2 regions of the Pseudorhodoferax sp. genome follow, and region 1 is predicted to be linked to the other one. Evidence: predicted binding sites of a transcription regulator. Region 1 holds the regulator's gene; the other holds the start of a gene.

Region 1 (14,856 bases):
CAGAGCCTGTACGAGCAGGTCATGGCGCAGCCGCCCCAGGTGCCGGCGGCGGCACCGGAGCGGCGCCGCCGGCCGGCGGGCTGAAGGCGGCCAACAACCGCCCGGCCAGCCGCGCGGCGCAGCACAGGCGCGGCGCAGTCGAGCACGGGCGGGACGCTACGATGCGGCCTTTCAAATGAGACTGCTTCTTATTTGGCAGTCGCACACGGGAGGAATTCATGCACGTCCGTTCTTCAACGCCCCCCTGCCCCGCGGCCCCGGGCCGCTGCGCGGCCGCCGTCGCGCTGGCGCTGGCCAGCCTGCCGCCGGCCCTGCACGCCCAGGAGGCCGCCACGCTCGACTCCATCCAGGTCACCGGCAGCTGGCTCGGCACCGGGCTGCAGAACAGCGTCAAGACCTTCGCCGGCGCGCGCACGGTGGTCGACCGGGAGGAGATCGCCGAGACCGGCGCCACCAGCATCGGCGACGTGCTGCGCCGCATCCCCGGGGTGCAGGCCAGCGACAACTCCGGCACGGCCGGCAGCGCGATCTCGCTGAACGTCGGCGTGCGCGGCCTGACCGGGCGCTACAGCCCGCGCTCCACCATCCTGCTGGACGGCGTGCCGCTGGCGGTCGCGCCCTACGGCCAGCCGCAGCTGTCGTTCGCGCCGGTCAGCCTGGCGAACATCGAGTCGGTCGACGTGGTGCGCGGCGGCGGCGCGGTGCGCTACGGCCCGCAGAACGTCGGCGGCATCATCAACTTCACCACGCGCGCCGTGCCGTCCCGGCCCGGCCTCACGGGCGACGCCACGCTGCGGCTGAACCACTACGGCGAAGGCGGCAACACCGCGCTGTACAGCGCCTTCATCGGCAGCCAGCTCGACAACGGCCTGGGCCTGGCGTTGCTGTACTCGGGCATGTCCGGCCGCGGCTGGCGCGCGGGCAGCGACGAGCGCGTGAACGACCTGGCGCTGAAATGGCGCCACGAGCTGACGCCCACGTCCGAGCTGTACGGCAAGGTCTCGTACTACGACGTGCGCTCGGACACGCCGGGCGGCCTGACGGTGGCCCAGTACCAGGCCAATCCGTTCCAGAACACGCGGCCCGGCGACTACTGGACCGGCGAGCGCAAGGGCATCGACGTCGGCTACGTGAATACGCTGTCCGACGACCAGGAATTCGAGATCCGCGCCTACTACAACGACAGCACGCGCGCCAGCGCGCTGATCAACGCCGCGCGCACGCAGATCGCCCACCAGCCGCGCGACTACGGCGTGCTGGGCATCGAGCCGCGCTACACGCAGCGCCTGCGCCTGGGCGCCACGGCCCACGACGTGACCGTCGGCTACCGCTACCTGCGCGAGCGCGGCAACGACCGCGTCTACAACGTCGCCGTGGCGAGCGGCGCGGCCGGCGCCACCACGCGCAACGACAACGCCACCGACGCGCACGCCGTCTACGTCGACGACCGCATCGCGATCGGCGCCTGGCGCATCACGCCGGGGCTGCGCTTCGAGCACATCGCGTCCGAGCGCGACACCCCGGCCACCGGCGACTCCTTCGACGTGAAGAACAACAAGGGCCTGCCCTCGCTGCAGGTGGCCTACCTGCTGAACCCGGCGCTGACGCTGTTCGCCAACTACAGCACCTCGTACGGGCCGGTGCAGAACCTGCAGCTGAACTCGCAGAGCGCGACCAACCCGCTGGCGCCCGAGGTGGCCAAGACCATGGAAGCCGGCGCGCGTTGGACGCAGGGCGCGACCAGCGCCGAGCTGACCGTGTTCAAGATGAAGTTCGACAACCAGATCCTGCAGGTGCCGGACGTCACGCCCACGCTGTTCCGCAACATCGGCGCGACCCACCACGAGGGCATCGAGAGCGCCGTCGACTACGCCTTCGACAACGGCAGCGCGCTGGCCGGGCTGGCGGTCTACGCCAACCTGACCTACACGCGGGCGATCCAGAAGTCCGGCGCCGACGCCGGGCGCGACGTGCCGTTCTACTCGCGCCTCACCGACACGCTGGGCGCGCGCTACCAGCTGGGCGCCTGGCGCGTCAACCTGGCGACGACGCACCAGAGCAAGCAGTATTCCGACACGGCCAACACCGAGGCCGAGGCCGCCAACGCCGGCGTGGGCCGCATCCCGGGCTTCCGCCTGTGGAACCTGCAGGCCAGCTGGAAGGTGCCGGCCACCCGGGGCACGGAAGTGGCGCTGGGCGTCAACAACCTGTTCGACAAGCGCTACTACACGCGCAACGTGGACGGCAACGCCGGCCGCATGGTCGGTGCGCCGCGCATGGTGTATATGCAGGGGCGCTATGTGTTTTGAGGGGGTGGCGGCTGGGGCAGGAGGCCCGCTGCTGGAAAGCGCTGGCATTGGCTGGGACTGGCGCTTTCCGGCCTGCTGAAAGGCGCTGTCCAACATCAGCCATGCTGTACACGCATGGCGGTGATGAGCTTCGATCTCGAATGAGTAGTGCAGTTTGGTTGGCGACTTCTATGCGCCCAAGGCTGCCCTTCGCTCCTGGCATTTGAACAGCCGCTTTGCGGCAAGACCGCGTGAAACTTACGTTTGCCCAGAAATGTTACTGGGGAACGCCTTAAACCAGTGAGAAAATGTAGTCTATCAAGATAGATTTCTCATTCTTCGCAAAATTTTCCAGAAAAATTTTTGCAGAAGACAAATTATCCAATACTGACCAAGATTATAGGCGGACTACTGCAATCTGCGCCTGATTCGATTACCTTGGCGTGCATCCGGAGACGCCGCTGGCATCAGTAATTTCTGGCTGTGGGTACGGTGGGTTCATTGGCAACGTAGACGCAAGCGCTGTGCACGCTTGGGCATTCGGCACGCACTGCGCCACAGTGGTGCTTGGACCAGTTTTAATACTGCAGCACTGTTGCCCCGCCTTTTGACAAGCATTTTTCTCGTATTGCCAGCATCCGGCTAAGGTTATGGCAAATAGGCCCAAGATCGCGGCAGTAAAAAATCTCAAGATCCTCTTCATATCCAGGACGTCCTCAGATTACCGGAATTGGTCGTTGAATTCCAAGCTCCATGTATTTTCTCCAGGAAGAAACGGATGGGCGCTTATCAGTCGGCAGCATCGAGTAAATAAGCCAGAGCGCTTTATACGAGTTCGCGTCAGGGCTTCCGCAATTCACTGTCTTGAATAGATCGCGCTCGGGATCATCAATCTTTTGCGCGCACACATACAATCCAAGTCGAGAGGCCTGCTCGGCGGCGGATTGTGCCAGCTCCCAGCTATCAGCTTTATCTATCAGAGCAGAAAATGATGCTTCGAACTTGGCCAGTGCCGCTTGATCGAGTTCATACTGAGCTCGAATTCGATATCCGACTACAGGTATTCCTGAAGGCCTTATAGACCCTTGCATGCCCTTCGTCCATTGGTCGTGGAACTTGTCTGAATCCGGAAGTGCTTTCGACTCAGCTTCGGTGAGGGCGGCCCTTACCGCTCCCGTGTTTTCCGTGCGTAAGTAAAGCTTCGCACGCGTGTACGTTGCGTGTAAGGCCGACAATAGCGTTAGCCTGGAATTGAGATCGACAGAAAACTCGGGAGACAAACTTGATGAAATTAGTCCGTCCCACGCAGAAATCACTTCGTTAGCATATTTGTCTCTAAGAGCTTGTTTTGCAGCCTTCGCATTCGGATCGGCCTTCCGGAGATCAAAATTCGCTTGAAGCATCTGCATATATGCTGGAATTGCAACTGCATAAGTCTGTGAGACTTTTTCTCCGAACCTTATTTGGGCTGCGAGTCGACTGCCCTCGAAAGAGTTCGGGAACGATCTAACAGATGAGCTCCCGTCGACCAGAATTTTTCTTAGTTGCAGAAGCTCTTTTGGCTTGTAGTTCGCAGCGTAGTCATCATCCGACTCCCGTGCACTTTTCTGAAGAAGCCATTTGAGCTCAAAGTCTTGGACCGGGTTGGAAAGATAGCTGCGGAGATAATGAAGTGCTAGCGGGAGTAAGGGGCTCCTTGCAGTTTCTGCAAGCTTCAACTCTCTCTCAATAATAGTGGCGCAAATGTTGGCCACTTGATATCTCGTTACATCATCTTGCCGGACCTGCCATGCAATCATGGCCAAAGTAATCTCCAAACTTGAATCCGGCTGAACTAGAACCTTCTTGGGTGGCGACTGGTCATATTGAGTCGTGGTGAGCAGTGACTCCAGCATGAACTGAGTTCTTGTCAGTCCATCTACTGTTCGGTACGTGGTTGGATTGTAAAAAACATCGCGCAGCAAATCCGCCCTATCTCTTTGGCGCAGATACGACGAATTCTCCGGATCAACAGCAACCAGCTTTTCGGAAATATATGCGGCCTTTTGAAACGAAAGCATCTCCATGTGCTTTGCATAGTTTTCCTCTAGCTCCTCTTTTATATCTGGAATTTTGTACTTGAGCTGTGGAATTAAACTGGGAACAACTACAACTACCAAAATAGCAACAACGCTGGTTGCTATGCGCCAACGTGCTGCAACCCATGCAGTTCTTGGATTAAATCCATTTCGTCCTATTGCTTGCGCTATCCAGACAATAAGAAGGGCAACGACGCCAAACAACACAAAGCCACGTAATATGACATTCAGATCATCGGTTTTTTTGCTTCCAACGATATCTAGTGCGGCGATTTGTCGAGAAAGCCCCTCTAGTCCAATATCAATATTTGATTTTAATACTTGATCAAGTTGTTCAATGCTGTCTTGGCTGACTTCTGTGAGCTTTGCTAGGTTTTCTTCTAAAGATTTATCGAGCTTAATTTGTCCTTGATCCAATTTGGCTGATGCGTAGTCAACAATATTCTTTCCCCGCTGTTCGAATGCCTCCATCGTGGGTCCGAACGCCATCTCATTGGCGCCTTTTATTACATCGCCCAGCGGGGCGATGCCGAGCGGACCGCGGCCGCAACCAACTACGCACCAATTCTTGCCGAACATGTTGTTTCCGATGAACGCGCTGGCCGAGAATGCCATGAAACTCAAGCAGGCAATGATCATCACTCGGTACAGTTGGTTCGCTCGCACAGGCGCACACTCCTTCCGTACCGAACACCCTATCCAGCTGTTCAGCAGGTAATGTTGAAACAATACTTAAGTTCATGCGCTTTTTACAGTGATTCAAGCTTCTTTGCAAGTGCTATCGACGCTAAATTTAGCAAAAGAAATGCCTTGGACGCTGCGATCAGAGTTTTCTCGATGGCCGCGCTCAACCAACGCAGGAACATCATTCAGTTACATACAGAGGCAGTGTTAGTTGCCAGGTCCTGCATGACATAGCAGGCCAAAGCACTGGCGCGGGCGTTCGGCCTATGTGGCCCGCAAATGCCTTAGCGACCGCGACCAGGCTTGACCCGACTTTCGGCACCGCGGGAGCAACGACAGCAACTGGCCGACAACGGTCCCAGAAGCCTTAGGCTATTGCAGCGCTTGTGACCCGCTCCCCAATCGCCCCTGACCACGGCATCCGCCGACGCTAAGTGACGCTCGACATGCGCGCCACTCCTGGGGGCCTCCCCGCTGCATACCGAGCATGCCAGGCGACGCCAAGCCGGGTGCCGTTGTCGCCTGCGCCTGCCCATCCCTTCACCTGACAACTGTTTTTGCATCCAGTATCATGCCCGCCCATGGACCTGGACCGCAAGCTCGCCATCCTCGCCGATGCCGCCAAGTACGACGCCTCCTGCGCGTCCAGCGGCTCGGTGCGGCGCGATTCGGTGGGCGGGCGCGGCATCGGCTCCACCGAGGGCATGGGCATCTGCCACAGCTACGCGCCGGACGGCCGCTGCATCTCGCTGCTGAAGATCCTGCTGACCAACTGGTGTCTGTACGACTGCCTGTACTGCGTGAACCGCGTCAGCAGCAACGTGCCGCGCGCCCGCTTCACGACCGCGGAGGTGGTGCAGCTGACGCTGGACTTCTACCGCCGCAACTGCATCGAGGGCCTGTTCCTCAGCTCGGGCATCGTCAGGAGCCCGGACCACACGATGGAGCTGGTCGTCGAGGTGGCGCGCAGCCTGCGCGAGGACCACGACTTCCGCGGCTACATCCACCTGAAGACCATCCCCGAGGCGAGCGCCGACCTGCTGGCGCGCGCCGGCCGCTATGCGGACCGGCTCAGCATCAACGTGGAGCTGCCGAGCGGCGAGAGCCTGGCGGCGCTGGCGCCCGAGAAGGACGGCCAGGCCATCCGCCGCGGCATGGCCCGGCTGCGCGTGCTGATCGACGACGCCCGCGGCGAGCGCGCGGCCCGGCGGCCGACCGCCCTGCCCGCCGCGCCGGCCCGGCGCGCCGAAGCGCCGGCCTTCGCGCCGGCGGGCCAGAGCACGCAGATGATCGTCGGCGCCGACGGCGCGAGCGACCGCAGCATCCTGGCCGCCAGCGCGCAGCTGTACGGCGCCTACCGGCTGCGGCGCGTGTACTACTCGGCGTTCAGCCCGATCCCCGACGCGCCGCGCGCGCTGCCGCCGGCCGCGCCGCCGCTGGTGCGCGAGCACCGGCTGTACCAGGCCGACTGGCTGCTGCGCTTCTACGGCTTCGCGCCCGGGGAGATCGTCGCCGGCGCGGACGGCATGCTGGCGCTGGACATGGACCCCAAGCTGGCCTGGGCGCTGGCGCACCGCGAGCGCTTTCCGGTGGACCTGAACCGCGCGCCGCGCGAGCTGCTGCTGCGCGTGCCGGGGCTGGGCGTGAAGTCCGTGGACCGGCTGCTGCTGGCGCGCCGCCAGCGCCAGCTGCGCGTGGACGACCTCGGCCGCCTGGGCGTGCCGCTGCGCAAGCTGCTGCCCTTCGTCAGCGTGCCGGGCGCGCGCGGCGGGCGCGGGCTGGACAGCGCCCACCTGGCGGCGCACCTGGGCGCGCAGCGGCGGCCGGTGCCGCGGCAGGCCTCGTTGTTCGATGCCGGCTGAGGTGGAGGCCGTCCAGCTCGCAGCCGACGACGACCTGGCCGGCTTCCGCGCCGCGGTGCGCGACCTGGTGGCGCGCCGGGTGCCGCCGGAGGCCGTGCACTGGCAGTGCGCGCAGCAGGCCGGCGGCCTGTTCGACGCCGCGACGCCCGCCTCGCCGCAGGCGCCCCAGACCGTGCCGCAGGCGCTCCCGGCCCCGCCGCTGCGCCTGCCGGCCGCCGTGGTGGACCTGCTGCAGCACGCCGCGCTGCACCGCGACGCCGGCCGCTTCGCGCTGCTGTACCGCCTGGTCTGGCGCCTGCTGGCCGAGCCCGGCCTGCGCGGCGACCCGCTGGACGCCGACCGCCTGCAGGCCGAGGGCATGGCCCGCGCGGTGCGCCGCGACATGCACAAGACCAAGGCCTTCGTGCGCTTCCGCCCGCTGCCGGACGGGTCGCACGCCGCCTGGTTCGAGCCCGCGCACCACACGCTGCGCGCCACGGCGCCGTTCTTCGTGCGGCGCTTCGCGCAGATGCGCTGGGCCATCCTGACGCCCGAGCGCAGCGTGGCCTGGGACGGCCAAGCCCTGCGCTGCGGCCCCGGCGCGAACCGCGCGGACGCGCCCGGCCCCGACGCCGGCGAACGGCTGTGGCTGACCTACTACGCCCACATCTTCAACCCGGCGCGGCCCAAGCCGGCCATGATGCGCAAGGAGATGCCGCGCCGCTACTGGCCCAACCTGCCGGAAAGCGCGCTGATCGCGCCGCTGCTGCACGCAGCCGCCGAACGCAGCGGCCGCATGCTGGAGGCCGGCGGCGCCGACCCGCAGCGCCGCCGGCCGGCCGCCTCGATCGCGCTGCAACTGGACCGCCGCCCCGCGCCGGCCGCCGCCGGCACGCTGGAAGCCCTGCGCCTGGCCACCGAAGCCTGCCGCGCCTGCCCGATCGGCCGGCACGCGACCCAGGCGGTGCATGGCGAAGGCCGGCCCGGCGCCGCGCTGATGCTGGTCGGCGAACAGCCCGGCGACCAGGAAGACCTGCAGGGCCGCCCCTTCGTCGGCCCGGCCGGCCAGGTGCTGCAGCGCGCGCTCGACGCGCTCGGCTGGCCACGCGACGCGCTGTACCTGACCAACGCCGTGCGCCACTTCAAGCACGAGCTGCGCGGCAAGCGCCGGCTGCACAAGACGCCGGGGCAGCTGGAGGCCACCGCCTGCAGCCAGTGGCTGGAGCAGGAGATCGCGCTGGTGCGGCCGCGCGCGGCCATCGCACTCGGCGCCACGGCGGCGCGCGCGCTGCTGGGGCGGCCGGTCGCCGTCACCGCGGTGCGCGGCCAGTGGCTGCGGCGCGCCGACGGCCTGCCGGTGCTGGTCACGCTGCACCCGGCCGCGCTGCTGCGCCTGGACGCGCCCGACCCCGGCGCCCTGTTCGCCGGCTGGCTGGACGACCTGGGCCGGGCGGCCGGCGTCGCCTGGACGGACGGCGGCGATGGCCCCTAACATGCCCGGGATGAAACACTCCCAGTCTGCGCGCTGCGCGTTGCGCCCGTCCCTTCCGGGGGGCGGATCGCCACGGCTCCGAGCCTGCCTGCGCAGGCTCGGACGGCCCGGCGCGGCTGCCCCGCAGGAGCAGCTGCGGCCTGCACGGCGCGCCGGCGGGTCCGGCAACGCCGGCCCGCGGCGTCCGCTGGCATGGCCTGCCGCTCCGCGGCCTGCCGAACCGCTGCCTGCGGTCCGGTTCCAGGCCCCGCGGGTGGCGCGCCAGCGCCATGGAGAACGGGGATGAAGACGCTGCTGATCGTCCACCACAGTATGACCGGCGGCACCACGCAACTGGCCGAGGCGGCCGCGCGCGGCGCCCGGCAGGAAGAGGGGGTCGACGTCCGCCTGCTGCGCGCGCCCGAGGCCGGCCCGGACGACGTGCTGGCCGCGGACGGCTACCTGTTCGCCACGCCCGAGAACCTGGCCGCCATCGCCGGCGTGATGAAGGACTTTTTCGACCGCTGCTACTACCCGGTGCTGGACCGCATCCAGGGCCGGCCCTACGCGACGCTGGTCTGCGCCGGCAGCGACGGCAGCAACGCCGCGCGGCAGATCGCGCGCATCGCGACCGGCTGGCGCCTCAAGGCCGCGGCCGAGCCGCTGATCGTCTGCACCCATGCGCAGACGCCGGAGCAGATCCTGGCGCCCAAGCACATCGCCGCGCCGGACCTGGCGCAGGCCGAGGAACTGGGCGCGGCGCTGGCCGCCGGGCTGGCGCTGGGGATCTTCTAGCGACCGGCCCGTCGCCGGCCGCGCTGGTCCGGCGACGGGCGGCGGGCCGCTACCGCGGCAGGCACCAGGGCGCCTGGTCGTGCACCAGGCCCATCCACAGGGCCCAGCCCGAGCTGGCCAGCAGCGCCAGGCCGGCCAGGCGCGTGCCCCAGGCCGACAGGCCCTGGGCCGCGCCGCCGCCGGCCCCTGCCCCGCCGGCCAGCGCCGGCAGCCGCAGCAGCAGCCAGGGCGCGGCCCACAGCGACACGGCCGAGCCGAGCGCGAACGCGGCCATGGCCGTGGCGCCCTGCGCTGGATGGCCGGTCAGCGCGGCCGTCATCAGGGCCGCCTGCAGCAGCCCGCAGGGCATCAGCGCCCAGGCCATGCCGATGGCGAACAGGCCGCCGCGCGCCGGCAGCCGGGCGCGGGCGCGCTGCCACAGGCGGCGGCCGAACCGTTCCAGCCAGGCCGGCTGGCGCGCCTGCAGCAGCAGCACCAGGCCCAGCGCGGCGGCCGCCAGGTGCATGAAGGTCCAGGCCGGCCGCAGCGCCGCGCTGGCGCCGCCCAGCCAGCCCAGCCCCTGCAGCGACCAGGCCGCCAGCGCGCCCAGCGCGGCATAGCCGCACAGCCGCCCGGCCTGGAACAGCGCCACGGCGCCGCGGCCCGAGCGGCCCACGCCGGCGCAGGCCGCGCCGCACATCACGGCGCAGTGCGGCCCGCCGGCCAGGCCCATCAGCAGCGCGGTGGTGGCCAGTTCGGCAGCCATGGGGCGTTCAGAGAATCCTGGAGAAACGGGCGCGCGCCTGGTCGGCCTGCAGGTAGCGGTCGAACACCATGGCGACGGCGCGCACCAGGTACCAGCCGGTGTCGGTCACGCGCAGGCCCTGGGCGTCGATCTCGATCAGGCCGTCGTCCTCCAGCGCGCGCAGCTGTTCCAGCTCGGCCGCGAAGTAGCGGCGGAAGTCGATCAGCCAGGCCAGGTCGATCGACTCGAACGCCAGCTCGCCCTGGCACATCAGCGCCATGATCACGGCGCGGCGCAGCAGGTCGTCGCGGCCCAGCGCCAGGCCGCGCACCACCGGCAGCCGGCCCTGGTCGATCAGGTCGCAGTACTGTTCCATGGTCTTGGCGTTCTGCGCGTAGGTGGCGCCGACCTTGCCGATGGCCGACACGCCCAGCGCCACCAGGTCGCAGTCCGGCTGCGTGCTGTAGCCCTGGAAGTTGCGGTGCAGCCGGCCCTGGCGCTTGGCCACGGCCAGCGGATCGTCGGGCAGCGCGAAGTGGTCCATGCCGACGTAGACGTAGCCGGCCTGCTGGAAGCGCGCCAGCGCCGCGCCCAGCATGGCCAGCCGGGCCGGGCCGTCGGGCAGCTGCTCGGCATGGATGCGCCGCTGCGGCTTGAAGCGCTCGGGCAGGTGCGCGTAGCCGTACAGCGCGATGCGCTCGGGCCGCAGCGCGACCACCTGCTCCAGCGTGCGCGCGAAGGAGGCCGGCGTCTGCTGCGGCAGGCCGTAGATCAGGTCCACGTTCATGGACTCGAAGCCGGCCCCGCGCGCGGCGCGCACCAGCGCCTCGACCTGCTCGAACGGCTGCACCCGGTGCACGGCCTTCTGCACGGCCGGGTCGAAGTCCTGCACGCCGAAGGACAGGCGGTTGAAGCCGAGCGCGGCCAGCCGCTCCAGCCGCGCGGCGTCGACGGTGCGCGGATCGACCTCGATCGCGCACTCGGCGCCGGGCGCCAGCGCGAACCGGCGGCGCAGCGCGTCCATCAGGCGCGCCAGTTCCGCGTCGTCCAGGAAGGTCGGGCTGCCGCCGCCCAGGTGCAGCTGCGATACTGGCTGGCCCGCGCCCAGCGCAGCGACGACGAGCTCGATCTCGCGCTCCAGATAGTCCAGGTAGGGCCCGGCCTTCTCGTGGCGCCGGGTGATGATCTTGTTGCAGGCGCAGTAGTAGCACAGCGATTCGCAGAACGGAACGTGTACGTACAGCGACAGCGGCAGGGCCTGCCCCGCCCCGCCGTTGCACCGCTGCTGCAAGGCCTGCGCCAGGTCCTGCGGGCCGAAGGCCTCGACGAAGCGGTCGGCCGTCGGATAGGAGGTGTAGCGCGGCCCGGGCCGGTCGAAGCGCCGCAGCACGTCCTCGGGAACCTGGCAGGCTGGAACGGCAAGGGAAGCCATCGTCGTCGTCATGGGAAATCCTCAGGCTGCCACTGTGCCGCGGTAGAACAATCCCGTGCTTGACCATGATCAAGCGCCGTCACAATCGGTTTTGAGACAATTTGCGCTAGGTCAGAAAGGACGCCATGAACCCACTCGCCGTCAAAGTCGCCTGTTCCAACTGCAATCTGCGCGAACTGTGCATGCCGATGCAGCTGGACCAGCAGGAGCTCGCGCGCATCGACGAGGTCGTCGCCACGCGCCGCTCCATCAAGCGCGGCGGGACGCTGTTCCACAACGGCGAGAAGTTCAGCTCGCTCTACGCGATCCGCACCGGCTTCTTCAAGACCACGGTGGCCACGGCCGACGGGCGCGAACAGGTCACCGGCTTCCAGATGGCCGGCGAGATCATCGGCCTGGACGGCATCGTCAACGACCGGCACAGCTGCGACGCCGTGGCGCTGGAGGATGCCGAGGTCTGCGTGATGCCGTTCGACCGGCTGGAAGAGCTCTCGCGCGAGGTCAACGCGCTGCAGCACCACGTGCACAAGATCATGAGCCGCGAGATCGTGCGCGAGCACGGCGTGATGCTGCTGCTGGGCAGCATGCGCGCCGAGGAGCGCGTGGCGGCCTTCCTGCTGAACCTGGTCAAGCGCCTGCACGCGCGCGGCTTCTCGCGCAGCGAGCTGATCCTGCGCATGACGCGCGAGGAGATCGGCAGCTACCTGGGCCTGAAGCTGGAGACCGTGAGCCGCACCTTCTCCAAGTTCGTCGACGAGGGCATCGTCGAGGTCAAGCAGCGGCACCTGCGCATCCGCGATGCCGATGCGCTGCAGCGCATCGTCAATCCACAGGTCTGCCATTGAGCCGCGCCGCGCCGCGGTTGAGCTCCGCCGGCGTCAGCGCCAGCAGCGCCGTCATCGCGCAGGCGCCCATGCACACCAGCCAGAAGCCGAAGAAGGTGGCGGTGTAGACGGCCATCGGCGACCATTCCAGCGCGCGGCCCAACCAGTGCAGGTCGTGCGGGTCGATCAGCGCGAACACCAGCATCTCCAGCACGCCCGCGGCCAGGAAGGCCGGCCAGGCGATCCACATCAGGCGTTGTCCCCACATGGCGGCGGCCCCTGCCCTTCAGCGCGCGGCCGGCACGCCGCCGGTGGCCGCGTGGTTGCGGCCCTGCATGGCCGGCTGGTGGTCGAACGACTGCTCGGCGGCCTGCGCCGCGGCGGGGTCCTGGACCACCGGGTCGGCGCCCTGGAACGCGATCACGGCCGTCACGATGCCGGCCACCACGACCGCCGCCGGCCCGGCGATGACCATCCAGACCATGCCGTGGCGCCACCACGGGCGGGCGGCGACGGGGGCCTGCAGTGCTTGCTGCGGAACTTGCATCCGAATCTCCTTCATCGCGGTACCAGGAATACCGACTTCTCGCGCACGGCACCGTCGCCCGACAGCATGCGCAGTTCGAACCGGATCGGGTGCGAGCCGCTGGCCGCGCCGCCGTGGGGCAGCTGCAGCCGCACCGCGACCCAGCGCGAGGCCGTGGCATCGACCTCGATCTCCGGCTCGGACACGACGGACAGCCCCGGCAGGCCGGTGGCGCCGATCGCGAAGCGCTGCGGCGCCTCGGTCGCGTTCATGATCTGCAGGCGGTAGACGTTCTCGATCGCGCCGCCGGCCACGATGCGGGCCATGGCGCCGCGGTCGCGCACCACGTCGACCTTGAACGGCGTACGCAGGGCCAGGCTGGTCAGCAGCGCGATCGAGATCGCCAGCAGCACCGCCGCGTAGACCAGCACGCGCGGGCGCAGCACGCGGCGCCAGATCTGCGCGCGGCTCCAGCCCTGCTCCTGGCCCCGCTGCGTGGTGAACTTGATCAGCCCGCGCGCATAGCCCATCTTGTCCATCACGCCGTCGCACACGTCGGCGCAGGCGCCGCAGCCGATGCACTCGTACTGCAGGCCCTTGCGGATGTCGATGCCGGTCGGGCAGACCTGCACGCACAGCGTGCAGTCGATGCACGAGCCCAGGCCGCGCGCGGCCGGGTCGGCGTTGCGCGGCCGGCTGCCGCGCGGCTCGCCGCGCGCCTCGTCGTAGCTGACGACCAGCGTGTCGCGGTCGAACATCGCGCTCTGGAAGCGCGCGTACGGGCACATGTACTTGCAGACCTGCTCGCGCAGGAAGCCGGCGTTGCCGTAGGTGGCGAAGCCGTAGAACAGCACCCAGAAGGTCTCCCACGGCCCGAGCCGCGTGGTGATGAAGGACATCGCCAGCTCGCGGATCGGCGTGAAGTAGCCGACGAAGGTGAAGCCGGTCCACAGCGCGAACATGATCCAGACGATGTGCTTGAACCACTTCTTGACCAGCTTTTCCATCGACATGCCGCCGGCGTCCAGCTTCATGCGCGCGCCGCGGTCGCCCTCGATCTTGCGCTCGATCCACAGGAAGATCTCGGTGTAGACGGTCTGCGGGCAGCTGAAGCCGCACCACAGCCGCCCGGCCACGGCCGTGAACAGGAACAGCGACAGCGCCGAGATCACCAGCAGCCCCGACAGGTAGATGAAGTCCTGCGGATACAGCACCAGGCCGAAGATGTAGAAGCGCCGCGCCTCCAGGTCGAACAGCACGGCCTGGCGGCCGCCCCACTGCAGCCAGGCCAGGCCGTAGAACAGCAGCTGGGTCGCCCAGACCAGGGCCCAGCGCCAGTTCTGGAAGTAGCCGGTGACGGTGCGTGGATAGACCGTCTTGTGCGCCTCGAACAGCGAGACCAGCTCGGCCTCGCCTTCGGGCTTGATCGGGACGATCTTGCGCGGGGTGTTCATCGTGGCTGGCCGCCGGTCTGCGCCGGACGGCTCGTGTGGATCACTGGTGGCTCAGGCCCCAGACGTAGGACGCCAGCACGCGGATCTGCTCCGGCGTGAACTTGCCTTCCTGCGCCGGCATCTGGTTGGTCTTGCCGTTGTTGATCATGGCGACGATGGCGTCCTCGCCCCAGCCGTGCAGCCAGACGTCGTCGGTCAGGTTGGGCGCGCCCAGCAGCGGGTTGCCCTTGCCGTCGCTGCCGTGGCAGGCCGCGCAGACCATGAACTTGGACTTGCCGAGCGCCGCGCGCACCGAGTCGTGCGGGCTGCCCGACAGGCTCAGCACGTAGTGCGCGACGTTGCGCACGTCGTCCGGCGAGCCGACGGCGGCGGCCTGCGGCGGCATCACGCCCATGCGGCCCTTGGTGACGGTCTCGATGATCTTGTCGGGCTCGCCGCCGTACAGCCAGTCGCCGTCGGCCAGGTTCGGGAAGCCCTTGCTGCCGCGCGCGTCCGAGCCGTGGCACTGCGCGCAGTTGTTCATGAACAGCCGCTCGCCGATGGCCATGGCCTGCGCGTCCTTGGCGATCTCGGGCACGGGCATGTCGGCGTACTTGGCGTAGATCGGCGCGGTGGCTTCCTGGTGCTTCTTGACCTCGGCGTCGTGCTCGCCGACGGAGGTCCAGTTCAGCGAGCCGGGCGCGGTGCCCAGGCCGGGGTACATCCACAGGTAGGCCAGGCCGAACACGACGGTGATGAC
Region 2 (14,856 bases), 890 kb from region 1:
CAGGTGCTGTGCGGCGACTCGGTGACCGAGATCACGCGCCATGCCAAGCACACCGGTGCCGACCTGATCGTGGTCGGCCACAAGCACCTGGAGAACTGGGCCGCGCGCTGGTGGCAGGGCGCGATCTCCGGCGCGCTGATCGAGCACGCGCACTGCAGCGTGCTGGTGTCCATCATCCATTGAGCGCGGCCCCGGCCCGCGGGCCGGGCGCGTGTGCGAGAACGCCGGCGGTTCAGAACTGGTAGTTCGCGCTGAGCAGGAAGCTGCGCGGCGCGCCGGGCATCGCGCTGGAGCGCCAGTATTCGGCGTCGAACAGGTTGGAGACGGCGGCCGTCACGGTCCACGGCGCCGAACGCCAGCCCAGCATCGCATCCCAGCGCGTGTAGCCCGGCAGTTCCGAGGTGTTGGCCGCGTTCAGCCAGCGCGCGCTGGTGTGCGTCACGCCGATCTCGCCATACCACGGGCCCGGCGGCGCGTAGCGCAGGAACACGTTGCCGTTGCGCTTGGCCGTGTTCGTCAGGTACTTGCCCTCGTTGGCCGGCGTCTGCAGGTCCCGCGCGACCTTGGCACTCATGAAGGCCACGCCGCCGCGCACGTACCAGTTCGGCGCCACGCGGCCCGCGGCGCTGAACTCGATGCCGCGCGAACGCTCCGTGCCGCGCACGCCCCAGGTGTACGGGTCGTTGTCGGGATCGGGCCGGTAGCGGATGTTGTAGTGCTCCAGCTCGTAGACCGCCACCTGGGTCGACAGCATGCCGCCCGGCAGCCAGTCGCTCTTGAGGCCGACCTCCACTTGGCGCGAGTACTGCGGCGCATCGTCGTAGACGGCGGTCGGGTCCGCGCTCACGGTCAGGATGCCGCGCCCGCCGTACGGCGAGTAGCTCTTGCTGTACGACGCGTACAGGCTCTGCTCGGGCACCGGCTGCCAGATCACGCCGATGCGCGGGCTGGTGGAACTGCCGTCGTAGCCACGCGCGATGTTGTCCACGTAGTTGGTCGAATGGAACTTGAAGCGGTCGTGGCGCAGCCCGGCCAGCACCTTCCAGTGCGGCGTGAGGCTGATCAGGTCCTGCACGTACACGGCCTGGGCCTCGCCCTTGTGGAGGTTGTTCTGGGTCGGGTCGACGCGCGCCGGCCGGTCGGGCCAGGACGACGGGTTGGGGTTGAACGGGTCGTAGCTGAAGGCAGCGGCGACGGTGCCGAACACCTGCGGCCGGCGCCGCTCCTCGCTGATCTCCAGCCCCGCCAGCAGGTCGTGCTCGACGCCACCGGTCTTGAACTTGCCGGTCAGGTCCAGCGTGTTGGCCGTGGTGCGGTTGTTCGTCACCTGCCAGGCGTAGTTCGGACGGATCAGGCCGGTGCCGGCGTTGTAGCTGCCGCCGAAGTAGTGGTCGAAGTCCTGGTTGGCCGTGCGGTGGCTCGCCACCCAGCGCAGGCTCCACTGCGGGTTGAAGTCGTAGGCCAGGTCCGAGCGCAGCACGCGCAGGCGGTCCTCCACGTAGTCGCCCGGGTGCTGGAAGCCGGTGCGCCTCGACACGCCGGCCGGCAGGCTGCTGTAGGACGGCCCGCGGTCGGGCACGCGCCAGACGTTGTCCCAGGTGTACTGCGCGGTCCAGCGCAGGCCCTTGCGCGTGTCGACCAGGATGCTGGGCGAGACCATCTCGTTGCGGTTGCGGATACCCGAGCGGAAGCTGTGCGCCTGCTCGCGGTCGGCCGTCAGCCGCACCACCACGTTCGGATTCACCACGTGGTTGATGTCGATCGTGCCGCCGAAGTTCTCCCAGGAGCCGCCGCGCAGCGTCACGCTGCTCTTGACGTCGAAGCGCGCCTGCTTGCTGACCATGTTGACGATGCCGCCGCCGCTGCTGCGACCGTACAGCACCGAGGCCGGCCCCTTCAGGATCTCGATGCGCTCCACGTTGGCCGTGCTGCGGCGCACCTGGCCGCTCTCGCGCACGCCGTCGCGGTAGATGTCGCCGCTGTCGGCCGAGAAGCCGCGGATCATCACGCCCTCGCCCCGCATGTCGTAGTTGGTGTTCACGCCGGGCACGCCGTCCAGCATGATCGACAGGTCGTTGATGCCGTAGCTCTTGTACTTGTTGACTTCCAGCGTGTCGATGGTCTGCGGGATGTCCTTGGGCGGCAGGTAGGTCTTGGTGGCGGTGGTCACGCCCTCGGGGCGCACGTCGTCCGGGTCGTACTGGCTGCCGGTGACCTGCACCGTCGGCAGCGTGACCGCCGCCTCCTCGGCGCCGGCCTGGCCGGCCAGCAGGCCGGTACAGGCGGCGACCGCGCAGGCGCGCAAGGGAAGAACAGGCAGGCGACCAGGTGTGGCGCGGCGATGGCGCATAGGAAACTCCCCCCGAAAGCATCGTTGTGGCGTGGCGCCGCGGCAGCAGCGGCGAACGGTCGGCTGGGGAGCTCCTGCGAGGAGCAGCCTGGCGAAAAAAGGCGGCGGAGTATACCGGGCGTCAGCGCCCGGCCGGCTCGGGCCGGCGCCACAGCCAGGCCAGCACCGCCGCCATGCAGCCGCAGGCCAGCGCGGTGACCCACCAGCGGCTGCCGGCCCACAGCAGCACGCCGGCGCACACGGCCATGGCCACGCTGGCGTTCCACTTGGCGCGCCGGCTGACGCAGCCGCCGGCCTGCCAGTCCGCGATCAGCCGGCCGAACACGCGGTGCCGCAGCAGCCAGCGGTGCAGCCGCGGCGAGCTGCGCGCGGCGGCCCAGGCCGCGATCAGCACGAACACCGTGGTCGGCAGCCCGGGCACGAAGATGCCGACGATGCCGGTCGCCAGCGACACGCAGGCCAGCGCCAGCAGCGCCCAGCGGCAAGGCGCCGGCAGCGGCCGGGGCGGCCGCGGCGCCGAAGTGGCGGCGGTCGGTTCGTCGGTCAGGGGCATGGTGAGGCGCATTCTGGACCAGCACCGCCGCCGCCGCCGGCCATCCGGCGGCACGCGCTCTTGCACTCGGCCGTGCCGCCCCCATGTCGGGCGGACGGGCAGCCTGCCCGGTTCCGGCACCGAGGAGCACCGACGATGGCCAAACGCCTGTCCCTGCTGTGGACCCTGGTCCGCGGCGACCTGAAGAAACTCTGGTGGGCGCTGCGCGATCCGCGCGCGCCGGGCTGGCTGAAGTACGCCACGGCCGGCCTGGTGCTGTACCTGGTATCGCCGTTCGACCTGCTGCCCGACGCGATTCCGTTCTTCGGCGTGATCGACGACGTGGTGCTGCTGCCGCTGGCCGTGCGCTGGCTGCTGGGCCGCCTGCCGCAGGGCCTGCAAACCGAGCTCGACGCGCGCGCCGCCGCCGGCTGAACGCGGTTCAGAAGCCGTGAATGGATCGATCGCGCCCACGACGGGGGGCGCCAGGCCACGGGCGTAGGCGCAGGCCGCCGCCCTGGCTGATGCCGGGGCAAGGACTGCAACGCCCGCCCGGGGCTCGACGTCCCTCGGCCCGAAGGGCGAGGCCCCGGGCACGGCGATGGCGATGCACGTGGACGCTCATCGAGGGCCCCGCGTGGGCGCGAGGGATGCGCTCGCAGCGTCTCAGCGCACCGCCGGCAGCGCGCTGGCCACGCGCGCCAGCGCGTCCAGCACCCGGGCGACGGACTGGGCCGCCTTGGGATCGGCCAGCGCGCCCTGCGCGTCGAAGGCCTGGTGCGCCCGGCCCAGCGCGAACTGCTGCGGCAGCACCAGCATCGCGAACGCCATCTGCAGGTACTGGCGCACGTAGTTCATCGCCCGCAGGCCGCCGTGCAACCCGGGCGATGCCGATAGCAGGCCCACGGGCTTGTCGGCCGTGGTCGCCAGGCCCGCGGGCCGGCCATCGGCCGCCGGCAGGCGCGACAGCCAGTCGAAGGTGTTCAGGAACAGCGGTGTCGGAAAGCCGTTGTATTCCGGCGTGACGACCAGCAGGGCGTCACTCTCGGCGATCGCGTCCTGCAGTTCGCGCACGCGGGACGGCACGCCCCGCGCAGCCTCCAGGTCGGCGTCGTAGAGCGGCAGGTCCAGCGCACGCAGGTCCAGCAGCCGGGTGAGCCAGCCGGCGGTGCGCGCCGCCTGCTCCGCATGGCGGGCCAGCTGCACGTTCAGCGAGCCGGCGCGCACGCTGGCGGGGATCACGAGGAGCCGCATCGAGGTCATGGCACACCCCTTTGTCCGGATCGGTCCGGAAAAAGTCCTGTGAGGGGAAGGCGGGCGTCAGGCCCGGCTCTCGGCTTCGAGGGCGCGGTTCAGGCCCAGCGCCGCCAGCGTGCAGACCGCGCCGGACAGCAGGTACAGGCTCACGTAGCCCAGGCCGAAGTGCGCCGACAGGCCCAGCGCCACCAGCGGCGCGAAGGCCGCGCCGAACAGCCAGGCGATGTCGGAGGTCAGCGCCGCGCCGACGTAGCGGTAGCGCCGGATGAAGTTGGCCGTGACCGTGCCCGCGGCCTGGCCGTAGGACAGGCCCAGCAGGGTCGCGCCCAGCAGGATGAACACGTCCTGCCCCAGCGTGCCGCCGTTCAGCAGCGTCGGCGCGAAGCCGCTGAACACCGCGATCAGGATCGCCAGCGCGCCCAGCGTCTGGCGGCGGCCGTAGCGGTCGGCGATCCAGCCCGAGGCCACGATGCCGCCCGCGCAGAGGAAGCCACCGATGATCTGGATCACCAGGAAGCCCGGGATCGACTGCTCGGTGTAGAGCTGTATCCACGACAGCGGGAACACCGTGATCAGGTGGAACAGCGCATAGCTGGCCAGCGCGGCGAACGCGCCGATCCACACGTGGCGGCCCTGCTCGTGCATCAGCTCGCCGGCCGGCACGGGCACCAGCTCCTGCTTGTCCAGCAGCTCCTCGTACTCCTGCGCGGCGACCAGGCGCAGCCGCGCGAACAGCGCCACCACATTGATCGCGAAGGCGACGAAGAACGGATAGCGCCAGCCCCAGTCCACGAAGTCGGCGTACGACATGTTGGCGTACAGGAAGGCGAACAGCGCGCTGGCCAGGATGAAGCCGACCGGCGCGCCGAGCTGGCCCATCATCGCGTACCAGCCGCGGCGCTCCTTCGGCGCGTTCATGGCCAGCAGCGACGGCAGGCCGTCCCAGGAGCCGCCGAGCGCCAGCCCCTGCCCCAGGCGGAACACGGCCAGCAGCCAGACCGCGGACTCGCCGATGGTCGCCGTGCCGGGCAGGAAAGCGATGCCGGCGGTGCAGCTGCCCAGCAGGAACAGCGCGGAGGTCAGCTTGGCCGCCCGGCCCCAGCGGCGCTGGATGGCCATCGCGATCACGGTGCCGAACGGCCGCGAGACGAAGGCCAGCGCGAACAGCGCGAAGGCCCACAGCGTGCCGTCCAGCCGCTGCATGCCCGGGAAGAACACCGTCGGGAACACCAGCACCGAGGCGATGCCGTAGACGAAGAAGTCGAAGTACTCGGACGCCCGGCCGATCACCACGCCGACCGCGATGTCGCCCGGCGCGACGTGGTGCTCCGCCTCCGGTGAATGCACGGACGACGGATGCTGCGGGGTCCCGGGATAGTGCGCGGCGTGGCTGAGCGTGGACATCGGCGGTTCTCTCTGCGTCGAAGCGGTAGCGTGGGCGGCACTATATACCGTAGCATCGGTACCGGCAGGCTTGACGTGGGACAAAACGTCCTATCGGCGGCTCCGCAGCGCCGCGATACATTTCGCGGTCTTGCACAGGGTTTACCCGAGTGCCTGCCTTTTCTCGACACCCCAAACCCGCCCCGTCCAGCATGCGTGCTCTCAAAACACTCCGTGGACCGGCTCTGCTCACCCTCGCCAGCCTGCTGGCCGGATGCAGCAAGCTGGTGGTGCTCAACCCGGCCGGCGACGTCGCGGCGCAGCAAGGAAGGCTGGTGGTCATGGCCACCGTGCTGATGCTGCTGATCATCGTGCCGGTGATCATCCTGACGCTGCTGTTCGCCTGGCGCTACCGCCAGAACGGCCGGCGCGCCGACACCGACTACGACCCCGACTGGCACCACTCGACCAAGCTCGAACTGGTGATCTGGGCCGCCCCGCTGGTCATCGTCATCGCGCTGGGCGCGCTGACCTGGATCAGCACGCACCAGCTCGACCCCTACCGTCCGCTGGACCGCCTGGCGGCCGGCAAGCCGGTGCCCGAGAACGTCCGGCCGCTGGAGGTGCAGGTGGTGGCGCTGGACTGGAAATGGCTGTTCGTGCTGCCCGAGCAGGGCATCGCCACGGTCAACGAGCTGGCCGCGCCGGTGGACCGCCCGATCCACTTCAAGCTGACCTCCAGCACGACCATGAACGCGTTCTACGTGCCCGACCTGGCCGGCATGGTCTACACCATGCCCGGCATGCAGACCGAACTGCACGCGGTGATCAACAAGCCGGGCGTGTTCCACGGCATTTCCTCGCACTACAGCGGCACGGGCTTCTCGGGGATGAGTTTCAAGTTCCACGGTGTCTCGGACCAGGAGTTCGCGCAGTGGGTGGCCAAGGCCAAGGCCGAGGGCCAGCCGCTGACGCGCGCGGCCTACTCGGAGCTGGCCAAGCCCAGCGAGCGCACGCCCGTCATGCGCTTTTCCAGCGTCGATGCCGACCTGTACCGGCGCGTGCTGAACCTGTGCGTCGAGGACGGCCAGACCTGCATGCACGAGGTGATGGCCCGCGACGCCACGCGCAACCGCTCCCATGCCAGCGCCCTGGCGCTGGCCGCCGCGTCCGAGGACGCGATGTGCACCGCCGAAACGCGCAAGGACCTGCAGGAATTCTGAAGCCATGGCCATGACCGAACACACCTCCGCGCCCGCCCACTGGCTGCTGGGCCGCATCACCTGGGATTCGATCCCGATGGCGCACGAGCCGATCGTGCTGTGGACCTTCATCGCCGTGGTCCTGGGCGGCATCGTCATGCTCGCCGTGCTGACCAAGTTCCGCCTGTGGGGCCCGCTGTGGCGCGACTGGTTCTGCAGCATCGACCACAAGAAGATCGGCATCATGTACATGGTGCTGGGCATCGTGATGCTGCTGCGCGGCTTCGCCGACGCGATCATGATGCGGCTGCAGCAGGCCATGGCCTTCGGCGAGAACCTGGGCTACCTGCCGCCGCACCACTACGACCAGATCTTCACCGCCCACGGCGTGATCATGATCTTCTTCGTGGCCATGCCGCTGGTCACCGGGCTGATGAACTACCTGGTGCCGCTGCAGATCGGCGCGCGCGACGTGGCCTTCCCGTTCCTGAACAACTTCAGCTTCTGGATGACCACCTCCGGCGCCGTGCTGGTGATGGCCTCGCTGTTCCTCGGGGAGTTCTCCACCTCCGGCTGGCTGGCGCTGTCCAACCTGGGCAACCAGAACCCCGGGGTCGGGCTCGACTACTACATCTGGTCGCTGCAGATCGCGGGGGTCGGCACCACGCTGTCGGGCATCAACCTGCTGGTCACCATCATCAAGATGCGCGCGCCGGGCATGGACATGATGAAGATGCCGGTGTTCGTCTGGACCTCGCTGTGCACCAACGCGCTGATCGTGGCCACCTTCCCGGTGCTGACGGCCGCGCTGGCGCTGATGTCGCTGGACCGCTACGTCGGCACGAACTTCTTCACCAACACGCTGGGCGGCAACGCCATGCTGTACGTGAACCTGATCTGGATCTGGGGCCACCCCGAGGTCTACATCCTGGTGCTGCCGGCCTTCGGCGTGTTCTCCGAGGTCGTCGCCACCTTCTGCGGCAAGCGCCTGTTCGGCTACACCTCGATGGTCTACGCCACGGTCTGCATCACGATCCTGTCGTACCTGGTGTGGCTGCACCACTTCTTCACGATGGGCTCGGGGGCCAGCGTCAACGCCTTCTTCGGCATCACGACGATGATCATCTCGATCCCGACCGGCGCGAAGATCTTCAACTGGCTGTTCACGATGTACCGCGGCCGCATCCAGTTCACCGTGCCGATGCTGTGGACCGTGGGCTTCATGGTCACCTTCGCGGTGGGCGGCATGACCGGCGTGCTGCTGGCCGTGCCGCCGGCCGACTTCGTGCTGCACAACAGCCTGTTCCTGATCGCGCACTTCCACAACGTGATCATCGGCGGCGTGGTGTTCGCGATGTTCGCCGGCATGAACTACTGGTTCCCCAAGGCCTTCGGCTACAAGCTCGACGAGTTCTGGGGCAAGTGCGCGTTCTGGTTCTGGCTGGCCGGCTACTGGTTCGCCTTCACGCCGCTGTACGTGCTGGGCCTGATGGGCGTCACGCGCCGCATGAACCACTTCGAGGACCCCTCGCTGCAGATCTGGTTCCAGATCGCGCTGTTCGGCGCCGTGCTGATCGCCTTCGGCATCGGCAGCTTCGTGGTCGGCCTGGTGGTCAGCTACTTCAAGCGCGAGCAGCTGCGCGACCACACCGGCGACCCGTGGAACGGCCGCACGCTGGAATGGGCGACCTCCTCGCCGCCGCCGCAGTACAACTTCGCGTTCACGCCCGTGGTGCACGACATCGACGCCTGGTGGGACATGAAGAAGCACGGCTACCGGCGCCCGCTGGAAGGCTTCCAGCCGATCCACATGCCGGCCAATACCGGCGCCGGCGTGGTGATCTCGGTGCTGTCGCTGATCTGCGGCTTCGCGCTGATCTGGCACATGTGGCCGCTGGCCGCCGGCTCGTTCGCGGCGGTCGTGCTGGCCGCCATCGTGCACACCTTCAACTACAAGCGCGACTACTACATCCCGGCGTCCGACGTGATTTCCACCGAGAACGCGCGCACCCAGCTGCTGGCCCGCCATGTCTGATCTCGCACACGCCCCCACCCCCGTGCGCGCCTACCACCTGGCGCACGAACCGCATCCGGAGAACGGCACCGCGCTGGGCTTCTGGCTCTACCTGATGAGCGACTGCCTCATCTTCGCGGCGCTGTTCGCCACCTGGGGCGTGCTCGGCCGCAGCTATGCCGGCGGCCCCGGCGGCGCCGAGCTGTTCGACCTCAAGCTGGTGGCCATCAACACCGCGTTCCTGCTGCTGTCGTCCATCACCTTCGGCTTCGCGATGCTGCAGAAGCAGCTGGGCAAGGTCGGCGGCACGCTGGGCTGGCTGTTCGTGACCGGCGTCTTCGGCGTGCTGTTCCTGGCCGTGGAGCTGTACGAGTTCCGCCACCTGATCCACGAAGGCGCCGGCCCGCAGAGCAGCGCCGCGATGTCGGCCTTCTTCACGCTGGTCGGCACGCACGGCCTGCACGTGACCTTCGGCACGATCTGGCTGGTCGTGCTGATGATCCAGATCTCCAAGCACGGCCTGATCCGCGAGAACAAGCGCCGGCTGATGTGCCTGTCCATGTTCTGGCACTTCCTGGACGTCGTCTGGATCGGCGTCTTCACCTTTGTCTACCTGATGGGAGTGCTGTGATGTCCACGCACGAGGTGCATGCCGGCCACCATGGCCACCACGACGACCACGGCCACGACCACCACGACGACGGCCCGCACAGCACGTTCTCCGGCTACATGATCGGCTTCATGCTGTCGGTGATCCTGACGGCCATCCCGTTCTGGCTGGTCATGGGCAAGATGGTCGAGAACCGCACCATGGGCGTGCTGGTGCTGGGCGCCTTCGCGGTCGTGCAGATCCTGGTGCACATGGTCTGCTTCCTGCACATGAACGGCAAGATCGAGGGCGGCTGGACGCTGCTGTCCACCGTCTTCACGGTGGTGTTCGTGGCCATCGGCATCGCCGGCACGCTGTGGGTCATGTTCCACATGAACACCAACATGATGCCCTCGCACGCGGCCGAGCCGCCATCGCTGCAGCACCCCCAGCACGCGCCGGAATGACGCGGCGCCGCGGCCTGCCGCTGCTGGCGGCCGCCGCGGCCCTGCTGTGCGTGCTGTTCGCCGCGCTGGGCACCTGGCAGGTGCAGCGCCTGTCCTGGAAGAAGGACCTGATCGCGCGCGTGCAGGCCCGCGTGCATGCTCCCCCCGGCCCGCCGCCGCCGGCCGCCGAATGGCCGGCCGTGCTGGCCGCCCCGGCCGGCTACGAGTACCGCCGCCTGCGGCTGCAGGGGCAGTTCCTGCACGAAGACGAGACGCTGGTGCAGGCCGCCACCGCGCTCGGCGCCGGCTACTGGGTGCTGACGCCGCTGCGGCAGGCCGACGGCAGCCTGGTGCTGGTGAACCGCGGCTTCGTGCCGCCCGCGGCGCGGGCGCCGGATGCGCGCGGCGCGCCCGCGCCGCGCGGCGAGGTCGTCGTGGTCGGCCTGCTGCGCATCAGCGAGCCCCGGGGCGGCTTCCTGCGCGAGAACGACCCGGCGGCCGGCCGCTGGCACTCGCGCGACGTGGCCGCCATCGCCGCCGCGCGCGGCCTGCCGGCCAGCCGCGTCGCGCCCTACTTCGTCGACGCCGAGGCCGCGCCGGCGGCCGCCGGCGCGGCGCAGGCCTGGCCCGCCGCCGGCCTGACGGTGCTGCGCTTTTCCGACAACCACCTGGTCTACGCGGTCACCTGGTACGTGCTGGCCGCCATGGTGGCCGGCGCCGGCGTGGCGCTCGTGCGCAGCCCGCGGCGGCATGCCGGCTGACCGGGCGGCCCGGCCGCCGCCGGCCGCCGCCAGCCCGGACGACGCCGCCGGCCTGAAGAACCTGCACCAGCTGATCCAGCTGCGCTGGATCGCGGTGTTCGGCCAGATCCTGACGATCGAGGTCGTGCACTACGGCCTGCGCATCGCGATCCCGGTCGAGACCATGCTCACCGTGCTGGGCGGCCTGGTGGCGTTCAACCTGCTGTCGCTGCTGCGCTGGCGCACCCGCCGGCGCGTGACCAGCGCCGAGCTGCTGGTGGCGCTGCTGGTGGACGTGGCCGCGCTGACCGCCCAGCTGTACCTGAGCGGCGGCGCCACCAACCCCTTCGTGTTCCTGTACCTGCTGCAGGTGATCCTGGGCGCCGTGCTGCTGCCCGGCTGGGCCACCTGGACCATCGTGGCCGTCGCCACCGCTTGCTTCGCCGGCCTGGCGTGGTGGGCGCCGCCGCTGGCGGCGCTGCCGCCGGACCACGACCGCGGCCTGGCCAGCCCCTACATGCTGGGCATGCTGCTCAGCTTCGCGCTGAACGCGGCCCTGCTGGTGACCTTCATCGCGCGCATCGTCGGCAACCTGCGCGAACGCGACCGCCGCCTGGCCGCCGTGCGCCAGCGTGCCGCCGAGGAGGAGCACATCGTGCGCATGGGCCTGCTGGCCTCCGGCGCCGCGCACGAGCTCGGCACGCCGCTGTCCACGCTGGACGTGATCCTGGGCGACTGGCAGCACCTGCCGCACTTCAGCTCCGACCCCGAGCTGGCGCAGGACGTGGCCGAGATGCAGGCCCAGGTGCGCCGCTGCAAGTCCATCCTGGGCGGCATCCTGCTGTCGGCCGGCGAGGCGCGCGGCGAATCGCCGAGCGTGACCACCGTGGACACCTTCCTGGACGAGGTGGTCGAGGCCTGGCGCCAGCGCCGCGGCTTCGACGGCCTGGCGGTGCGCAAGCGCTTCGGCGCGGACCTGCCTATGGTCTCGGACTCCGCGCTGCGGCAGATGATCGTCAACGTGCTGGACAACGCGCTGGAGGCCTCGCAGTCCGCCGGCCGCACGGCGGTGGCGCTGGACGTGGCGCGCGACGGCGGCGCGCTGGTGCTGACCGTGCGCGACGAAGGCCCCGGCTTCGCGCCGCCGATGCTGCAGCAGATCGGCAAGCCCTACCAGAGCAGCAAGGGCCGGCCCGGCGGCGGCCTCGGCCTGTTCCTGGTGGTCAACGTGGCGCGCACGCTGGGCGGCAGCGTGGCCGCGCGCAACCTGCCCGGCCGCGGCGCCGAGGTGACCATCGCGCTGCCGCTGGCCGCGATCGCGCTCGTGGAGAATGGCGCCGGCCATGGAGATTGAAGCCCCTGCCCGCCGCCTGCTGCTGCTCGAGGACGACGCCGCCTTCGCCCGTACGCTGGCACGCTCGTTCGAGCGACGCGGCTACGCCGTGCGCGTGGCCGATGGCCTGGCACAGCTGCACGAGCAGCTGCGCGGATTCCACCCCAGCCACGCCGTGGTCGACCTCAAGCTGCAGGGCGAGGCCTCGGGCCTGGCCTGCGTGCAGGCGCTGCACATGCACGACGACGCCATGCTGATCGTGGTGCTGACCGGCTACGCCAGCATCGCCACCGCCGTGGAGGCGATCAAGCTCGGCGCCTGCCACTACCTGGCCAAGCCCTCCAACACCGACGACATCGAGGCCGCCTTCGGCCGCGCCCTGGGCACGACCGACGTGGAGCTGACCAACCGCGCCAGCTCCATCAAGACGCTGGAATGGGAGCGCATCCACGAGGTGCTGGCCGAGACCGGCTTCAACATCTCCGAGACCGCGCGCCGGCTCGGCATGCACCGGCGCACGCTGGCGCGCAAGCTGGACAAGCGGCAGGTGAAGTAGGCGCGCCGCGCTGCGGCCGGCGCGCTCGCTGGAGGACCTGCGCCCAGACGGGCGCGGCGCGGTGCGGGCACCTTGGGACGGCACCGGTGGTGCTCGCTGGGCCACCTTCGCCCGTGCGGGCTGCGGTGCACGCCCCTTCGGGCCGCCGGGCGAGGCTCAGGCCGCCGGCAGCGCCCAGACCTGCCCGCCGCCGACCACATAGCGCCGGCGCCCCGGCGCCGCCTCCACGCGCCAGCCGCCGGTGAACTCGCCGAAGGCCGGCAGCACGGCCTGGCCGGCCTCGGCCACGAAGCACGGCAGCCGCAGCCGGTCGCGGCCCGGGCCGTGCAGCACGCAGGCTGGGTGCAGGTGGCCGGCCAGCACGAAGGGCGTGGAGGGCATGGCGTGCGGCCGCGGATGGTGGCAGCAGGCGAACGGGCCGAGCCGGTGCGGCTCGTCCACGGTGGCGATGTCCAGGCCCGGCGGCGGATCGCCGGCATGGCCGTCGTGGTTGCCGCGCACCAGCGTGACCGCCAGCGCCGCGTGGCGCGCGCGCCAGTCCGCCAGCGCCGCCAGCAGCGCCGGCGTGCGCGCCGACGCGGCGTGCAGGAAGTCGCCCAGCACCACCAGCTGCCGCGGCGCGTGGCGCGCGATCAGCGCGTCCAGCCGCGCCAGGTTGCGCTGCGTGGTGCCGACCGGCACCGGCTGGCCGGCGGCGCGGAAGCTCGCCGCCTTGCCCAGGTGCAGGTCGGCGACGAGCAGCGTGCGCCGCGCCGGCCACCACAGCGCGCGCTCGGGCAGCAGCGCCAGCGCCTCGCCGGCCCATTCGACCGCCAGCCCCGGCATCAGCGGCGCCTCCTGCCGCGGCGCGGCGGCCGGGCGCCGGACGACAGGTCGGTCTGCTGGCCGAAGCGCAGGCCGGCCTGCACCTGCTGCGCGGCGGCGTCGTCCTGCGGCGCGCCGCCAGCCGCGCGTTCGAGCCGGGCCAGCATGCGCGCGATGCGGTCGGCCACGCGCTCGTTCGACAGCTGCTCGCGAAAGCGCTCCACCATCAGCGGGAACGCGAACGGCGTCGGCCGCGCCAGCGCCTGCAGCACCAGTTCCTGCGCGGCCATGCGCTGCAGCGCGGCCTGCAGGCGGCCGACCTCCAGCTCCTGCGCCAGCAGTTCCTGCTCGGCCTGCAGCAGCAGCTGGTTGGCCGGGTCGTACTGGCGGAACACCTCCCAGAACAGCGCGGACGAGGCCTGCAGCTGCCGGCTGCTGCGGCGCTCGCCCGGATGGCTCTGGAAGACCAGGCCGGCCACGCGCGCGATCTCGCGGAAGCGCCGCTGCGCCAACTCGCCGGCGTTCAGGCTGGCCAGCACCTCGGCCAGCAGCGCCGGGCCGTCGCCGGGCTGGCCCAGCAGCGCGGGCAGCAGCGCCGGCCAGTCGACCTCGGTCGCGCTGAGCAGCTCCATCCCGTAGTCGTTGACCGCGATCGAGAAGGTGCGCGGCGCCGGCTGCGCGGCGCGCCAGGCCAGCAGGCTGGCCAGCCCCAGGTGCACCAGCCGGCCCGCGAACGGATAGAGGAACAGGTGCCAGCCCTCGCGCGACTTCAGCGTCTCGGCCAGCAGCGTGCCGGGCGTGGGCAGGGCCGACCAGCGCTGCTGCAGCTCCAGCAGCGGGCGGGCGGCCTGCATCTCCGGGCCGTCGTGGCGGCCGGCGCCGGCCGCGGCCAGCTGCGCCACCACCGCGTCGGCCAGCAGCGAGGACAGCGGCATGCGCCCGCCGTTCCAGCGCGGCACGGCCGCGCGGCGCCCCTCGGTGCGGCGCACCCAGGCGGTCATGTCGTGGATGCGCACCAGCTCCAGCAGCCGGCCGCCGAACATGAAGGCATCGCCGGGCCGCAGGCGCGCGGCGAAGCCCTCCTCCACGCTGCCGATGCGCGCGCCGCCGACGTACTGCACCGAGAGGCTGGCATCGGACACGATGGTGCCGATGTTGGCGCGGTGCCGCCGCGCCAGCCGCGCCTCGGGCACGCGCCACACGCCCTGCGCGTCCGGCACCGCGCGCCGGTAGTCCGGGTAGGCGGCCAGCGCCGCGCCGCCCTGGCGCACGAAGTCCAGGCACCACTGCCAGCGCGCGGGCGCCAGCTGCGCGTAGGCGTGCGTCGTGCATACCTCGGCGTACAGCGCGTCCGGCACGAAGCCGCCGCCCAGCGCGACCGTGACCAGGTGCTGCACCAGCACGTCCAGCGGCTGCACCGGCGGCTCGCGCGACTCGACCTGCCCGGCCGCCACGGCCGCGCGCGCCGCCGCGCCCTCGACCAGCTCCAGGCTGTGCGTGGGCACCAGCGTGATGCGCGACGGCCGGCCCGGCGCATGGCCGGAGCGGCCGGCGCGCTGCAGCAGCCGCGCCACGCCCCGGGGCGAGCCGATCTGCAGCACGCGCTCGACCGGCAGGAAGTCCACGCCCAGGTCCAGGCTGGAGGTGCAG

What was found. The regulator FNR, encoded in region 1, switches genes on or off when oxygen is low (the NO sensors DNR and NnrR bind a similar motif). The targets are predictions, from matches to a motif close to TTGATNNNNATCAA.
Region 2: a site for FNR is predicted at 5,614-5,627, ahead of cyoA (ubiquinol oxidase subunit II). Genes of this name have one in related genera too.

Annotation. Positions count from the first base shown of each region.
Region 1 covers NZ_JASGJZ010000001.1:3,965,634-3,980,489, reverse strand. Annotated here, with positions in the region: gene QM782_RS18640 (LysR family transcriptional regulator) at 1-84, shown strand, start outside; gene QM782_RS18635 (TonB-dependent receptor family protein) at 219-2,309, shown strand; gene QM782_RS18630 (hypothetical protein) at 3,005-5,008, opposite strand; gene QM782_RS18625 (putative DNA modification/repair radical SAM protein) at 5,632-6,912, shown strand; gene QM782_RS18620 (UdgX family uracil-DNA binding protein) at 6,902-8,383, shown strand; gene QM782_RS18615 (flavodoxin family protein) at 8,666-9,157, shown strand; gene QM782_RS18610 (sulfite exporter TauE/SafE family protein) at 9,207-9,902, opposite strand; gene hemN (oxygen-independent coproporphyrinogen III oxidase) at 9,910-11,325, opposite strand; gene fnr (fumarate/nitrate reduction transcriptional regulator Fnr) at 11,439-12,158, shown strand; gene QM782_RS18595 (hypothetical protein) at 12,136-12,405, opposite strand; gene QM782_RS18590 (nitrogen fixation protein FixH) at 12,424-12,684, opposite strand; gene ccoG (cytochrome c oxidase accessory protein CcoG) at 12,696-14,117, opposite strand; gene ccoP (cytochrome-c oxidase, cbb3-type subunit III) at 14,158-14,856, opposite strand, start outside.
Region 2 covers NZ_JASGJZ010000001.1:4,860,254-4,875,109, forward strand. Annotated here, with positions in the region: gene QM782_RS22480 (universal stress protein) at 1-183, shown strand, start outside; gene QM782_RS22485 (TonB-dependent receptor) at 233-2,350, opposite strand; gene QM782_RS22490 (YbaN family protein) at 2,472-2,903, opposite strand; gene QM782_RS22495 (YkvA family protein) at 3,039-3,317, shown strand; gene QM782_RS22500 (NADPH-dependent FMN reductase) at 3,549-4,145, opposite strand; gene QM782_RS22505 (MFS transporter) at 4,203-5,543, opposite strand; gene cyoA (ubiquinol oxidase subunit II) at 5,735-6,745, shown strand; gene cyoB (cytochrome o ubiquinol oxidase subunit I) at 6,756-8,759, shown strand; gene cyoC (cytochrome o ubiquinol oxidase subunit III) at 8,752-9,369, shown strand; gene cyoD (cytochrome o ubiquinol oxidase subunit IV) at 9,369-9,794, shown strand; gene QM782_RS22530 (SURF1 family protein) at 9,791-10,534, shown strand; gene QM782_RS22535 (ATP-binding protein) at 10,524-11,867, shown strand; gene QM782_RS22540 (response regulator transcription factor) at 11,857-12,402, shown strand; gene pdeM (ligase-associated DNA damage response endonuclease PdeM) at 12,559-13,227, opposite strand; gene QM782_RS22550 (ligase-associated DNA damage response DEXH box helicase) at 13,227-14,856, opposite strand, start outside.